DNA from 3 places in the Proteus hauseri genome. Region 1 is predicted to be linked to each of the others. Evidence: predicted binding sites of a transcription regulator. Region 1 holds the regulator's gene; each other region holds the start of a gene.
The links. Region 1 encodes CRP, which controls carbon source genes, mostly activating them, when cyclic AMP is high. Its sites were predicted from a motif close to ATGTGANNNNNNTCACAT; they were not measured.

Region 1 (5,536 bases):
CGAACATCCATTAACTGCTTTTTACGTGCGCCAGAAGCGAGTTTATCAGCCTTAGTAAGTAGAACGAGTGTGGGTAGTTCAGATTCAACTGCCCAATCAATCATCTGCATATCTAAATCTTTTAATGGATGACGGATATCCATTAAGATCACGACACCTTTTAAACATTCTCTTTTTTGTAGGTATTCACCTAAAGAACGCTGCCATTTACGTTTCATCTCTTCTGGGACTTGAGCATAACCATAACCTGGTAAGTCAACGAGACGTAAACCTTCTTCAATTTGAAAAAGGTTAATTAATTGTGTTCGACCAGGGGTTTTACTGGTACGAGCAAGGCCATTTTGCTGGGTTAGTGCATTTAATGCGCTGGATTTTCCTGCATTGGAACGACCCGCAAAGGCAATTTCAATTCCTGTATCTGGCGGCAAATGACTGATATCAGGTGCACTAATAATGAAATGTGCTTTTTGGTAGTTAAATTGGGTCATTATGGTATTAGCCTCTCTGAAATAATGCTGCATCTCATGCATACTCACATTGGCTCTGCATTGAGAATGAATATCTATAATATCTACTTGCTCTATTTTGGCGCAATTTAGGCGGTTATGACAGTGATTAAAAATTAAAATTTCCACTGTTGTAAACAAAACTCGTTAATTAAGCGTAAATAAAGGTAAATGATTAGCACTATTTACCTCAGCGAATTAGAATCGCTGCATATTAAGTAAGTTGTAGACTATTAAAGTAAAGGATCCCTGCATGTTAAAACGTTTTCTTGTCACCTTCGTTACCGCTTGCACTTTAACAACAGCGCCTTTTGCAATGGCAACGGGAGAGACCTTCGTTAAATTAGTCACATCTGAAGGTAATATCGAACTTTCACTGGATAATAAAAAAGCACCTAACACAACGAAAAATTTTATTCAGTATGTTGAGGATGGATATTATAACGGTACAACTTTTCATCGCGTCATTCCTGGTTTTATGGTTCAAGGCGGTGGTTTTACTGCTGATTTGCAACAAAAACAAGCTCGTGAACCAATTAAAAATGAAGCCGATAATGGGTTACGCAATGTAAGAGGTACTATTGCGATGGCACGTACTTCAGATAAAGACAGCGCAACGAGCCAATTTTTTATTAATGTTGCTGATAATGCTTTCTTAGATCATGGTCAACGTGATTTTGGTTATGCTGTGTTTGGTAAAGTTGTCGATGGTATGGATGTTGTGAATAAGATTTCGCAAGTTCAAACTCGTAATATTGGTCCTTATCAGAATGTACCCGTTAAAACAGTGACGATCCTCTCTGCTGAAGTCATCAAAAAATAACGCGTTATTAGGATAGGATCCTTACTTATCCTAATAAGCTAAAATACTAATCAACCGGAATGAACGTGTTTCATTCCGGGATTTTTACTACAAAAAAAATATTTTTTACCACCGTTTTATTTATGTGTTCATCTGTCATAAGTACTCATTACGTTATTAACAACTCTATTCATCATTAATTACCGCCATTATTGTTATTGCGCAATAAATCAGCAGGTTTTCTTGCTTACTATTCATTTTTTATACCTGTGCTATGATAATCGGCTTTGTTGTACCCACGTCGGTTAAACAACGAGCTATTTTGGCAGGGATACAACGGTTTCAAAATAGCAATAAAATATAAAATGATAAAAAAATCAGTCGGATAGGCTAATATGCTGTTACTTATTGATAATTACGACTCGTTTACTTACAACCTCTATCAATATTTTTGTGAATTGGGTGCTGAGGTTGTTGTTAAACGTAATGATGAGATTGGGCTTAAAGAGATAGAAAAGATGATGCCAGCACATCTTGTTATCTCCCCAGGACCTTGTACTCCAGATGAAGCAGGGATCTCTCTTGAGGCTATACAGCGATTTGCCGGTGAAATCCCGATCCTTGGGGTTTGTTTAGGACATCAAGCTATTGGACAAGCTTTTGGTGCATCAGTAATAAGAGCACGTGAAGTGATGCATGGTAAAAACTCACTTATCCATCACAACCAACAAGGCGTATTTAAGGGACTTAACCGACCTTTAAATGTGACTCGTTATCACTCTTTGGTGATTGATGCAGCTACATTACCAGTACCATTTGAAGTCACTGCCTGGAGTCAACATGATGGAAATGTTGATGAAATCATGGGGATACGACATCGGACACTACCGATAGAAGGTGTGCAATTTCATCCAGAAAGTATTCTTAGTGAACAAGGACATGAATTATTAAATAATTTCCTTAAATATTAAATAGATAGAATTATTTTACCTAAATAACGCATTTTTACCCTCAACCAGATTTGATTTTTTATTCATATTTAGTGATTATATTTTCACATTAGAAATAAATATCGATCAGGTGGGGTAATGACAACGCAAAGCATCAACCGGGCAACTTACGATCAAGTAATGTTGCCAATCTATTCACCCGCAGAGTTTATTCCAGTTAAAGGCAAAGGAAGCCGTGTTTGGGATCAACAAGGCAAATCTTATATCGATTTTGCTGGTGGGATTGCCGTATTAGCATTAGGGCACTGTCACCCAGCACTCAATCAAGCACTTAAAGAACAAAGTGAGCAGCTTTGGCATGTCAGTAATGTTTTTACTAATGAACCCGCATTGTGTTTGGCGCAAAAATTAATCGATAACACTTTTGCTGAACGTGTTTTTTTTGCGAATTCCGGTGCAGAAGCGAATGAAGCTGCATTTAAACTGGCTCGTCATTATGCAATAACGCGTCATAGTCCTTATAAAACCAAAATTATTGCCTTTCATCATGCTTTTCATGGGCGAACGTTATTTACGGTTTCAGTTGGTGGGCAACCTAAATATGCGGATGGTTTTGGTCCTAAACCTGCCGATATTGTTCATGTGCCTTTTAATGACCTAGAAGCGGTGAAAGCGGTAATGGATGATCATACATGTGCCGTTGTGCTAGAACCCGTTCAAGGTGAAGGCGGGGTTACACCAGCAACAGCTGAATTTATGAGAGGACTTCGAGAGCTGTGTGACAAACACCAAGCGTTATTAGTGCTTGATGAAGTACAAACGGGTATGGGGCGTACAGGCAAGCTATTTGCCTATATGAACTATGATGTTATGCCAGATATCATCACGACAGCAAAAGCATTAGGCAGTGGTTTTCCATTAAGTGCGATGCTGACAACGCAAGAGATTGCTTCTGTAATGGGTGTAGGGACTCATGGTACAACATATGGCGGTAATCCATTAGCATGTGCAGTTGGTAATGTAGCATTTGATTTAATTAATACACCCGCATTGCTTGATGGTGTGCAAATGCGTTATCAATGGATTGTTGACGAATTAACTGCAATCAACCAAAGCTACTCTGTATTTACACAAATTCGAGGTCAGGGTTTGTTAATTGGCGCTGAATTAGCGCCCAAATATGCAGGTAAGGCGAAAGTGCTATTAGGGCTTGCTGCGCAACATGGATTAATGATGTTAAATGCAGGTCCTGATGTAATGCGGTTTACACCGTCATTAATTATTACTCAAGAAGAGTTACAAGAAGGAATGGCGGCATTAAAAGTTGCAGTTGCCGAATTTGTTAAAATAAATTAATGCCTCTTTCCAACTAAAAAACCCCATCAAATCATGATGGGGTTTTATGCAGAAATCATTTTTAATAGCCCATTTTGGAAATGGGCTATTATTTGTTCTAGGTGACTAAACTTAGCGGGTGCCGTAAACGACGATAGTTTTACCGTGTGCAGAGATCAGATTTTGATCTTCCAGCATTTTTAAAATACGGCCTACCGTTTCGCGTGAACAACCTACAATCTGACCAATTTCCTGACGTGTAATTTTAATTTGCATGCCATCAGGGTGGGTCATTGCATCAGGTTGTTTTGCTAAGTTAAGTAAGGTTTGTGCAATACGTCCTGTTACATCAAGGAAAGCAAGGTTACCTACTTTTTCTGATGTTGTTTGCAGTCTATTCGCCATTTGGGCAGAAAGACGCATAAGAATATCAGGATTAACCTGAATTAATTGGCGGAATTTTTTATAGGAAATTTCTGCTACTTCACAGGCTGTTTTTGCTCTAACCCATGCACTACGTTCTTGATCTTCTTCAAATAATCCAAGTTCACCGATGAAATCCCCCTGATTTAGGTAGGAGAGGATCATTTCTTTTCCTTCTTCATCTTTAATAAGAACAGCTACGGAACCTTTAACAATATAATAAAGTGTTTCCGCTTTCTCACCTTGGTGGATCAGCGTGCTCTTGGATGGATATTTGTGAATATGGCAGTGAGACAAAAACCATTCAAGAGTCGGGTCTGTTTGCGGCTTGCCGAGAACCATTCGCGTTATCCTCTGTACGTTAAATGCAGCCTTTCAAAACGGATAGGTTCCCTTTTGAGACAGCATGCTTAAAAATCCTATCTTTACCGATTAACTTCCTGAGAACACGGAAAGTTAATATGGAATAGATTATAATAAATGAGAAAATAATGCATTGATCTTAACCACTATCATCAAGCAGATATTGTTTTTAGCACAGTTAACGCATTAAGTCTCGTTTTACGCAGTCAGCATAATAAACCTATTTGCTAATTGCCAGTTGAATTATGAGAATGTACTCTTTTAGTTTCTGTCTTATTGAGGATAAATAAATGGAAGCACGGGTTAAATGGGTTGAGGATTTATCTTTTCTAGGGGAGTCTTCTTCAGGCCATCAAATCATGATGGATGGTAATTCTGGCGATAAAGCGCCAAGTCCAATGGAAATGCTATTAATTGCAGCTGGTGGATGTAGTGCGATAGATGTCGTGAGTATTTTACGTAAAGGCCGTCACCAAGTGACTGATTGTGAAGTAAAATTAACTTCTAATCGTCGTGAAGAAGCGCCTCGTTTATTTACCGATATCAATTTACATTTTATTGTTTCTGGTAAAGAGCTTACGGATAAAATTGTTGAACGAGCTGTTCAATTATCGGCAGAAAAATATTGTTCGGTTTCTTTAATGTTGGGTAAAGCGGCAACTATTACTCATTCATTTGAAATAAAAGACTCTGAATAAATTTGATATTTTAAAATAGTTTTTAACTAATAAAATAATATCCCTTTTACCGATGGGATATTATTTTTTTACTAAATAGAAATAAGTCTATTTAACTAATTTTTTCACCATTTAATAATTTACTGACTAATGGCGCCATAATTAATTCCATTGCTAAACCTAATTTTCCACCAGGAACAACTATCGTATTTATTGTTGACATAAACGAACCATGTAACATAGCCAGCAGATAAGGAAAGTCAATATCGGTAAGGCCACGAAAGCGGATCACAATAAAGCTTTCATCTAAAGTCGGAATTGCTTTGGCTGAAAATGGATTTGAGGTATCAACAGTAGGCACACGCTGAAAGTTAATATGGGTACGAGAAAATTGAGGAATAATATAATTAATATAGTCATCCATTGAGCGAACGACCGAATCTTTTACGGCTTCTTGAGAATGGCCTCGTTCTGTTGTGT
Region 2 (5,536 bases), 310 kb from region 1:
ACCGTCTTTATCTGCTTTACCTTCAGCAAACGCTTTTGCGATACTACCTAAAGTGTTTGAACCTTGGTCGCCAAATTTCTCCGCATCACCGGCAGCACCGATACCGAAGGAATCTAATACCATGATATATACACGTTTCATAATTCTCTCTCCTGTGTCATTTTCCGTAGACCACGGATATGTCACTTATAAATCGTAATTGAGTTCTTATTCGCTGATTTGGCGGTAAACCATTGGTGATGCTTCACGTTTGCTGTCACCAATTTTTATTGCTTTACGTACTTCAGCAGCGGCTTCTTGCCATGATTTTTCACTATTAGCGTGGATCATCGCCAAAGGCGTATCAGAGCTGATTTCAGCACCCAACGCTGCGATATCGCTTAATCCAACACTATAATCAATGGCATCAGTTGCTTTACGGCGGCCGCCGCCTAGTGTCACAACAGACATACCTAAAGCACGGGTATCCATTTCAGTAACAAATCCCGCAGTTTCAGCGAATACAGGTTTACTTAATACCGCAGTTGGCAGGTATTTATTGTAGTTTTCAACAAAGTCAGATGGACCTTTTTGGGCTGCAACCATACGACCAAATACTTCAGCCGCTTTGCCATTATCCAATACATCTTGCAGTTTTTGACGAGCCTGTTGGCGATCATCTGCTAAACGACCTGATACTAGCATTTCAACACACAAAGCCATGGTAACTTCAAATAAACGTGGGTTACGGTATTCTCCAGTTAAGAATTGAACCGCTTCACGAACTTCAACCGCATTACCTGCGCTAGAAGCCAGAACTTCGTTCATATCGGTTAACAGCGCTGTGGTTTGACAACCAGCACCATTAGCAACTTTTACAATAGACTCCGCCAGCTCTTCAGATTTCTGATAAGTTGGCATAAAAGCACCCGATCCAACTTTAACGTCCATCACTAATGCATCTAAGCCTTCAGCTAATTTTTTACCTAAAATTGATGCAGTAATAAGCGGAATCGAATCAACTGTTGCAGTAATATCACGGGTTGCATAGAAACGTTTGTCAGCAGGTGCTAATGAGTTAGTCTGCCCAATAATTGCAACACCTACATTACGAATGATATCGCGGAATTTTTCATCATCAGGGAAAATATCAAAACCCGGAATTGCTTCGAGTTTATCAAGTGTTCCACCTGTATGGCCGAGTCCACGACCAGAAATCATAGGTACATAACCACCACAAGCCGCGACCATTGGCCCTAACATCAGTGAAGTGACATCACCAACACCACCTGTTGAGTGTTTATCAACTATTGGACCATTTAGGTTTAAGCTTTTCCAGTTAAGCACTGTACCGGAATCACGCATAGCTAATGTCAGTGCAACACGCTCTGGCATAGTCATGTCATGAAAATAGATAGTCATTGCTAACGCAGCAATTTGACCTTCAGAAACAGTATTATCTCTGACACCGTTAATAAAAAAGCGAATTTCTTCCTCAGTTAAAGGATGACCATCACGCTTTTTACGAATAATCTCTTGGGCAAGAAACACTGCAACCTCCTGGCTTTATAGTACTAGTAACGCCCATGCTTATTAGCCGTGGGCGTATTTCACGAATGGATTAGTAACCACTAGACGATTTTTGCTCGCCATGACCTAAAGTGGCTAATAAATTACCTAACAAGCTTGACGCGCCAAAACGGAAGTGACGGGCATCAACCCAGTTATCACCCATAATGCGATTAGCTAAAGCAAGGTATTGAGCGGCTTCTTCTGCGGTACGAACACCACCAGCAGGTTTAAAGCCAACTTCTTTGCCAACACCCATGTCGTGGATCACTTGGATCATTAACTCAGCACTTTCCAGTGTTGCATTTACAGGCACTTTACCTGTAGACGTTTTAATAAAGTCTGCACCTGCTTTAATAGAAATTTCAGATGCTTTACGGATCAGCGCAGGATCTTTCAGCTCACCCGTTTCTATAATTACTTTCAGTAATGAACCCGCTTCAGCACATGCTTCTTTACATGCTTTAACGATATCAAAACCGATTTGTTCGTTACCTGCCATAAATGCACGGTAAGGGAAAACAACGTCAACTTCATCTGCGCCATAAGCTAATGCCGCATTGGTTTCTGCTAATGCGATATCTAAATCATCATTACCATGAGGGAAGTTGGTTACAGTTGCGATACGAACGTCTGGTGTACCTTGTTCGCGTAACACTTTACGCGCTAAAGGAATAAAGCGAGGGTAGATACAAATAGCGGCCGTATTGCCTTCTGGGCTTTTAGCCTGATGACACAAAGCAGTCACTTTTGCATCAGTATCATCATCATTTAATGTAGTTAAATCCATCAAAGACAGCGCAAGGCGCGCTGCAGCGGTTAAATCTGTCATAAAACTCTCCAACGATGTTTCTCAAGCCCTTTGGGCTACGCTTAAGGTTAGCGATTAATTTTGTTGGCGAGCGGACTTGGTTCCTTGAAGATGTTGTTGCAGCTTAACACCACAACGACAGCTGAGATCCTTCTCACCGCGCTATGCTCACTTCGGCGACCCGTCATTGAGCTTTCGCCATTCCATGAAGTTTCAGCACATCTTATTTGAACACGCTAAGGAACAATTAGATGTGCTTTACATCACACTAATCAAATGCAACTTGCAATCAATGACATTAAAATGTGATAGAAGTCACGATTTGGCTATTTTCTGCTTTAATGTTACTCGAATATCGCTATTAAGTCGTCGTTATAACGCAAAAAAATCTTAATCTAAACAAAACAACAGACTAATCGGCGATATTCAGTACAATCTGCGAAATATCTCTCATAATAAAAGTAGTTAACATCACACTAGAAAACAAACATAAAAGAGCAGATAGATGAATAACCTATCTGCTCTTAATCAGAAAAATAATTACGCAGCAACAACAGCCATTGCGGTTAATGCAAAGAAGAATCCAGCAATTGTCGCACTCATTAAGTTAGAGAGCGTACCTGCAAGTACAGCTTTCATTCCTAAACGAGCAACATCTTTACGGCGATTAGGTGCCATACCGCCCAATCCGCCTAATAATACGGCAACGGAAGAAAGGTTGGCAAAACCACATAGTGCAAAGGAGATGATTACTTTAGTTTGATCAGAAAGTACCATTAATCCAGAAGCCAATACATTGGCATCTTCTTGAAGATACTTACTAAACTCAGAATAAGCATAAAACTCATTGATAACTAATTTTTGACCAATGAAAGAACCCGCGATAGTCGCTTCATTCCAAGGCACACCAATCAAGAAGGCTATCGGGGCAAATACCCAACCTAAAACGAGTTCTAATGAGAAATTCTCATAACCGAACCAACCACCGATACCACCAAGAATACCATTGACTAATGCAATTAAGGCAACGAATGCTAATAGCATTGCACCTACGTTAAGTGCTAGCTGTAAACCTGAAGATGCACCAGCCGCAGCTGCATCAATAATGTTTGCTGGTTTTTCTTCATCACTCATTTTATCGAGTGCATCTTTTTGATCGTCAGGCGTTTCAGTTTCAGGGATCAGTAATTTAGCAAATAATAAACCACCAGGTGCAGCCATAAACGACGCAGTTATCAAATATTCTAATGGCACGCCCATACTTGCATAACCCGCAAGTACAGAACCAGCAACAGAAGCTAATCCACCACACATTACAGCAAATAACTCAGAGGTTGTCATACGCGCAATATAAGGACGCACAACCAGTGGTGCTTCGGTTTGTCCAACAAAAATATTTGCTGTTGCTGACATTGATTCGGTACGCGAAGTTCCTAGAACTTTTTGTAAACCGCCACCAAGAATTTTAATCACAATCTGCATAATGCCTAAGTAATACAGTACTGCGATTAATGAAGAGAAGAAAACAATAACCGGTAAGACACGTAAAGCAAAAACAAAGCCGCCATTACCAAATAGCTCAAACATTTTATCTGATACTAATCCAGCAAATAAGAAACTCATCCCATTATTGCCGTAATCAATAACATTCTTAACTGCATCAGAAACCGCAAGAAGTACCTCACGCCCTCCTTCAGAGTAAAGAACAAATGCCCCTAAGCCAATCTGAATAAGGAATGCGCCACCAACGGTACGTAATCTAATAGCTCGTCGATTGCTGGAAAAAAGAATGGCAATTAATACTAACGTTACCATTCCGACCAAGCTCATAATGAGTTGCATTGAAGGATCCCTGTTCACCTAAAAAATTTAATGGATTATCAGTAACACTTGAATTCAAGCCTACTGACTCTTTTACGAAATAATTATACCCAGTCCAGAAAAAGAACCGTCTATATCCATCACAATTAAAGCTCGAAAAAAGTAACATAAAAGTTACAAATGAGATATAGATCACAATAAAAGGGAACGAAAAGTATAAAAGACAATTTTACGAGAAGGAAAATATCATCTAATTAACAAGATAGGTTTATTGTTAATCAATAATTTATCAGGATATAAAAGTAAAGATATTTTATTTTATTAGTTAAATCAACAAGATAAAATCTATTTAAGTGGAAGTTATCCAGCTTAAATTCAATTCAAAGAGACAATATCATCCTTTAACCGAAATAATTGTAGACTATTCAAATAGAGTTGCTTTGCAATAGCCTCTGGTGTTTCTCGACGTAGTTCACAAAGTTGGTAGAAGACATGCTTAATACGCTCAGGTCGATTGGGTTCGCCTTGAAATCCACTTACCGGCATATCGGGCGCATCAGTTTCTAACAATAATCTATCTAATGGTAATGAGGTAATTGCACGACGTGTTTTTTGTGCTCGTTCATAGGTGATTGTTCCACCCACACCAATAAAATAGCCAAGTTCAATAAACTTTTCTGCTTGCTGTTGACTACCTGCAAAACCATGAATAACCCCTTTACGAGGCACATCATAACGACGCAACAGTGCATGCAATTTGTCATGACTTTTACGTGAATGAAGAATAACGGGTAAATCGAATTGCGCAGCGAGTTTAAGTTGTTTAATTAAAAAAAATTCCTGCTTTTTTGTTTGAGGTTCAGCCATATAATTATCTAACCCAATCTCACCCACAGCAACACAACAGGAAGCTGTTTCTAATCGTTCTTTTAATTCAATTAAATGCTGTTCTGTATGCTCATTGATATATAAAGGATGTAATCCTAATGCGCCATATAATTGATGATACTTATTTGATAATTCAGAGATAATATCCCAATTCCAACGAGCAACTGCGGGAATAATTATTTTTTCTACATTAGCAAGATGTGCCAACGACAAACTCTGAGTAAGGTCTTGTTGGAAGAGAGGAAAATCAAAATGGCAGTGGGTATCAATAAATTTATTCATTCTTGAATACTCCGTACATCAGGATGCACACTTCGAGTCCCTTTTTGAATAATCTGTGCTTCTTCTGCTTTATCTGATTTTGCTTCATTTTCAAATAAGCTGAAGAGTTTTTTATCGTGCTGTTTGAATTTTTTATGAGAAAAATGTTGCCCTATCGTCGCAAGAAAATAACGTCCACAACGGCGA
Region 3 (5,536 bases), 1.5 Mb from region 1:
CTTTACCGGAACTCACAGCAAGAATATTACGAACACCATTTACACCTGGCAAATCATTAGCACGGCGTAAAGTTGAAATATTATGCTTAAGTTTCCATTCAATGGCTTTTGCACCTGTGATTTCGCGAAGTTCAGCTGTTTTTTCTTCAATTAGCATTTGGAAAGTTTTTTTCCAAACAAATGGCATCACTAATTCGATATGCAGCACATCGTCAATCATCGCACATTGGTGTAATGCTTTTAATGAAAGCAGGTTACGCTTCAATGTCGGGTGTTCAAAAGTAGACAAGACACCTGAAACTTTTTCTTTCAGAATCTCAGGGGTGGTCTGCTCGGGGGATTTTTCACTCATCCCGGCTCCTCTCGTTTTCATTATTTATTAAATATATGAGTGCATCCATCATATCAGATAGTCGATGACTACGATAATGCCTTACCTCAATTTGCTAACGGAAATTTCTCTTGCAAAAACTCCGTTATTGCCCTAGCGACATGATGGCGGATAGGTTAACATCAAAGTCCCTTTTATTAATTTTATGGAAGTAAGATCCTTACTATGTCTCACGTCGCGAATAAATTATTGGTAACCTGCGCGTTACCTTATGCTAACGGTTCAATTCATCTCGGTCATATCCTTGAGCACATTCAGGCAGATATCTGGGTCCGTTACCACCGAATGCGCGGCAAAGAAGTTCATTTCATCTGCGCTGACGATGCTCACGGCACACCAATTATGCTGAAAGCTCAACAACTGGGTATTACTCCAGAAGCTATGATAGACGAAATGAGCCAAGAGCATCAGCAGGATTTTGCTGGTTTTAATATTAGCTATGATAACTATCACTCAACTCACAGTGATGAAAGTCGTGAATTATCGACTAAAATTTATCTTGCGCTAAAACAAAATGGCCATATTAAAAGCAAAACTATTTCTCAGCTTTATGACGAAGAAAAAGGCATGTTTTTACCTGACCGCTTTGTAAAAGGCACTTGCCCTAAATGTAAAGCAGAAGATCAATATGGCGATAATTGCGAAGTATGTGGCTCAACATACAGCCCAACAGAGTTAATTAATCCTCGTTCTGTTGTTTCTGGTTCAACGCCTGTCATGCGTCAAACTGAGCACTATTTCTTTGATCTACCCGCTTTTAGCAATATGTTACAAGCATGGATCCGCTCTGGCGCACTGCAAGAGCAAGTTGCGAACAAAATGCAAGAGTGGTTCGACAGTGGTTTGCAACAGTGGGATATCACTCGTGATGCACCTTATTTTGGTTTTGAAATTCCAGATGCGCCGGGTAAATATTTCTACGTTTGGCTAGATGCTCCTATTGGTTACATGAGCTCATTCTTAAATCTATGTGAAAAACGTGGTGATTTAAGTTTTGATGAGTTTTGGAATAAAGACAGCAAAACTGACCTTTATCACTTTATTGGTAAAGATATTGTCTATTTCCACAGCTTATTCTGGCCAGCGATGTTAGAAGGCAGTGAATACCGTAAACCAACAAACCTATTTGTTCATGGTTATGTCACCGTCAATGGTGCCAAGATGTCTAAATCTCGTGGTACTTTTATTACTGCGCGTGCTTACCTTGACCATTTTGATGCTAATTGCCTACGTTATTACTATGCAGCGAAACTTTCATCGCGCATTGATGATATTGACCTAAACTTAGAAGACTTTGTGCAACGCGTAAATAGCGACATCGTTAACAAAGTGGTTAACCTCGCTTCTCGTACTGCAGGTTTTATCAGTAAACGTTTTGATGGCAAATTAGCAAACACCTTAGATGATGCTAAGCTTTATCAGCACTTTGTTGATATGCAAACCACTATTGCACAATCATTTGAGAGCCGTGAATACGGTAAAGCTATTCGTGAAATTATGGCATTAGCTGATGAAGCAAACCGTTATATTGACGAAAAAGCACCGTGGGTTGTGGCAAAACAAGAAGGCAAAGATGCTGAGTTACAGGCAATTTGTACAATGGGGATTAACTTATTCCGTGTACTTATGACTTACCTGAAACCAATTTTACCTTCATTAACTGAACGTACTGAAGCCTTTTTGCAAACAGAGTTAACATGGGATTCATTGGCTCAACCTCTTTTAGGTACAGAAATCACCAAATTTAAAGCATTGTTTAACCGTATTGATATGGATAAAGCCGATGCAATGGTTGAAGCATCAAAAAGTACTATTGCGCCAATTAAAGAAGTCTCAGGGCCATTAGCTGATGATCCCATTCAAGAAACGATTAAGTTTGACGATTTTGCTAAAATCGATATGCGCATTGCTGAAATTAAACAAGCAGATTTCGTTGAAGGTTCTGACAAACTGCTAAAATTAATTTTAGATTTAGGTGGCGAAACACGCCAAGTATTCTCTGGAATTCGTACAGCATACCCAGATCCAAAAGTGTTAGAAGGTCGCTTAACTGTTATGGTGGCAAACTTAGCACCTCGTAAAATGCGTTTTGGTATTTCAGAAGGCATGGTCATGGCAGCAGGTCCTGGCGGCGAAGATATCTTTTTACTCAGCCCAGACAATGGTGCAAAACCGGGTCAACAAGTGAAATAATCACCAAAATTCATTTGCCTGATAAATAAATGGCGGGGTTCTATAAGAGCCCCGCTTTTTTTTATTGTGATCCATAGCACACTTTCAAAATCGGTGTATGATAAATCTGTTAGTTGATTTAGGACACTTACTTATGAAATCTAATCGGGCACGATTGCGGATTACACTTTGGCATTATCTCCGCGCTTTTCTTGTACTCTATCTTTGTCTTTTTGCTGGTAATCTTATTTCAGCCCTTCTACCCTTCGCGGTTCCAGGCAGTATTGTTGGCTTACTTATTTTATTTGGTTTACTCGCTTTCCAACTTATTCCTTTACGTTGGGTAAAACCCGGAGCCAATATTTTATTAAAAAATATGACATTACTCTTTATTCCTATCGGAGTAGCAGTAATGAATTATTATGATTTATTAAGTCAGCAACTTTTCCCTATTGTTTTAGCAAGTGTGATAAGTACCTTTGGTGTTATGGCATTAGTCGCTTATTGCTCACACTATGTTCACCGTGAGCGCATTATCGTGGGTTCAAAACCTGATATAGTTGAGGACGTTGTAGAAAAAATGCAACAGAAAGACGACGATAAGGCGTTAAGTGAGAAGAAAAAATGTTAATGTTAATGAATATTTGGTGGTCACTTCCTTTGACCATAATTGTCTTTTATTTATCACGTAAACTCGCAGCTCGTTATAAATTACCTATTTTGAACCCATTGCTTATTGGTATTGCGGTTATTATTCCTATTTTATTAATCACACATACACCCTATGAGCATTATTTTGCTGGTAGTCGTATTTTAAATGACTTATTACAACCAGCTGTGGTTGCTTTAGCTATTCCGCTTTATCAGCAATTACACCAAATTCGAGCACAGTGGAAATCACTCATTAGTATTTGTTTTATTGGTAGTGTTGCTGCGATGGTGAGTGGTACAGCAATTGCCTTATGGGCGGGTGCAACACCTGAAATCGCTGCATCAATTTTACCTAAATCGGTTACAACGCCTATTGCGATGGCTGTCGCGGACTCTATAGGTGGTATTCCTGCAATCAGTGCTGCATGTGTTATTGCAGTAGGTATTTTAGGTGCCATTTTTGGTCACACGCTATTTAAAATATTACGTATTCCAACCCATGCCTCTCGTGGTTTAGCGATGGGAACAGTATCTCACGCTGTCGGAACAGCAAGAGCTGCCGAGGTTGATTATATTGAAGGCGCTTATAGTTCACTAGCATTAATGACCTGCGGTATTATTACCTCATTAAGTGCACCTTTTATTTTTCCTTTTATACTTCATCTTTTTGGTTAATATTCTTGTTATGGCTACTTTTTATTCCCCGTTATAATTATTTATTTCGGGGAATAAGACCATAAATTTGAGATGCATCTCTCAATTAGCCAACTTGTTGCAATGGTTTCATTGAAAGCATGACATTAATCACATATAAGAATAGATAAAGATGCCTAAAATCTTATAATACAGAAAGATTAATGGGAGACTCATGTATGCATACTCGCTTTCAGGCAATTTGGTCAGATTTATCCCCTCAGCTACAACAAGCCCTTGCTCCTTATATTGAGCAGGATGAGTTCCCTGCCATGTTTACAGCGCAGCAGGTCAATGCCATCAAAACACAGTTGCAATGTGATGATGATGCTCTTGCATTAGCACTTCTTCCTGTCGCAGCTGCTTGTGCCGTAGCGCCTATATCACATTTTAATGTTGGTGCTGTCGCTCGTGGCGAAAGCGGTAATTTGTATTTTGGTGCCAATATGGAATTTGCTGGCGCGCCATTACAACAAACAGTGCACGCTGAACAAAGCGCCATTACTCATGCATGGTTAAAGGGTGAAACACGCTTATCTGCCATTACTGTTAACTACACGCCTTGTGGCCACTGTCGTCAATTTATGAATGAGCTAAATAGCGGCACACATATTCAAATTCATTTACCAGGTAGAAAAGCAGCAACACTGGGTGATTATCTGCCTGATAGTTTTGGCCCTAAAGATCTCAATATCACTACCCTGTTAATGGATAAAGTCAATCACGGTTACCAAATTGATAATCCAAATGAATTGGTACAACTTGCATTAAAAGCAGCTAATCGTAGCCATGCGCCTTATAGCCAATCTTATAGTGGGATTGCGGTTCAAATGAAAGATGGCAAAATTTTCCAAGGCAGCTATGCCGAAAATGCCGCTTTCAATCCAAGTATGCCCCCTCTGCAAGCAGCCTTAATTGCATTAAATATGGCGGGTGAAAGTGTAATGGATATTGAATCTGCTGTTTTAGTTGAAAAAGCAGACACTATATTAACGCAGTGGGATGCGACACAAGCGACATTAATGGCTTTAGGTTGTCGTCAGATACAACGCATCGCTTTATAGAAAATTTTAATCTATTACTCTAACAATATCGTCTAAAAGAGCATCAGCATGTAAACATTGCTGATGCTTACCAGTAAAAGTTGTAACAACTGTATCTATCTCTCATTTCCACACATAAAAATCATAAAAAAATAACATAAGCTGTACATATTTTTATTATTTTGTAGGATCTACAATTGTCATGTGACTAACTGCCTTACAAGAGTATTTTTCATGGAACTGGAACACGAAAGTAAACGCCCTCTCTATATCCCGTATGCAGGTCCAATCCTGCTTGAATTTCCCCTGTTAAATAAAGGTAGTGCTTTCAGCGAAGAAGAACGCAGCACCTTTAACTTACATGGTTTACTGCCAGAGGCAGTTGAAACGATTGAAGAACAGGTAGAACGTGCTTATCGCCAATATCTTGATTTTAAAAACGATAACGATAAACATATTTATCTTAGAAACATTCAAGACACCAATGAAACGCTATTTTACCGTTTATTGGAATCGCACCTGACTGAAATGATGCCTATCATTTACACACCAACAGTTGGTGAAGCTTGTGAACATTTCTCTGATA

Region 2: the regulator CRP is predicted to act here: its motif matches at 2,611-2,628, upstream of deoC (deoxyribose-phosphate aldolase).
Region 3: the regulator CRP is predicted to act here: its motif matches at 2,649-2,666, upstream of PH4a_RS12695 (CidA/LrgA family protein).

What each region holds. Positions count from the first base shown of each region.
Region 1 covers NZ_CP026364.1:1,239,450-1,244,985, reverse strand. The annotation lists gene yihA (ribosome biogenesis GTP-binding protein YihA/YsxC) at 1-488, opposite strand, end outside; gene ppiA (peptidylprolyl isomerase A) at 760-1,329, shown strand; gene PH4a_RS05660 (aminodeoxychorismate synthase component II) at 1,704-2,279, shown strand; gene argD (bifunctional acetylornithine/succinyldiaminopimelate transaminase) at 2,397-3,614, shown strand; gene crp (cAMP-activated global transcriptional regulator CRP) at 3,726-4,358, opposite strand; gene PH4a_RS05645 (OsmC family protein) at 4,670-5,077, shown strand; gene PH4a_RS05640 (phosphoribulokinase) at 5,169-5,536, opposite strand, start outside.
Region 2 covers NZ_CP026364.1:928,991-934,526, forward strand. The annotation lists gene deoB (phosphopentomutase) at 1-141, opposite strand, end outside; gene deoA (thymidine phosphorylase) at 208-1,530, opposite strand; gene deoC (deoxyribose-phosphate aldolase) at 1,601-2,380, opposite strand; gene PH4a_RS04355 (NupC/NupG family nucleoside CNT transporter) at 2,900-4,201, opposite strand; gene PH4a_RS04360 (TatD family hydrolase) at 4,556-5,350, opposite strand; gene PH4a_RS04365 (patatin-like phospholipase family protein) at 5,347-5,536, opposite strand, start outside.
Region 3 covers NZ_CP026364.1:2,782,910-2,788,445, reverse strand. The annotation lists gene apbC (iron-sulfur cluster carrier protein ApbC) at 1-352, opposite strand, end outside; gene metG (methionine--tRNA ligase) at 557-2,584, shown strand; gene PH4a_RS12695 (CidA/LrgA family protein) at 2,718-3,194, shown strand; gene PH4a_RS12690 (CidB/LrgB family autolysis modulator) at 3,194-3,889, shown strand; gene cdd (cytidine deaminase) at 4,087-4,971, shown strand; gene PH4a_RS12680 (NAD-dependent malic enzyme) at 5,185-5,536, shown strand, end outside.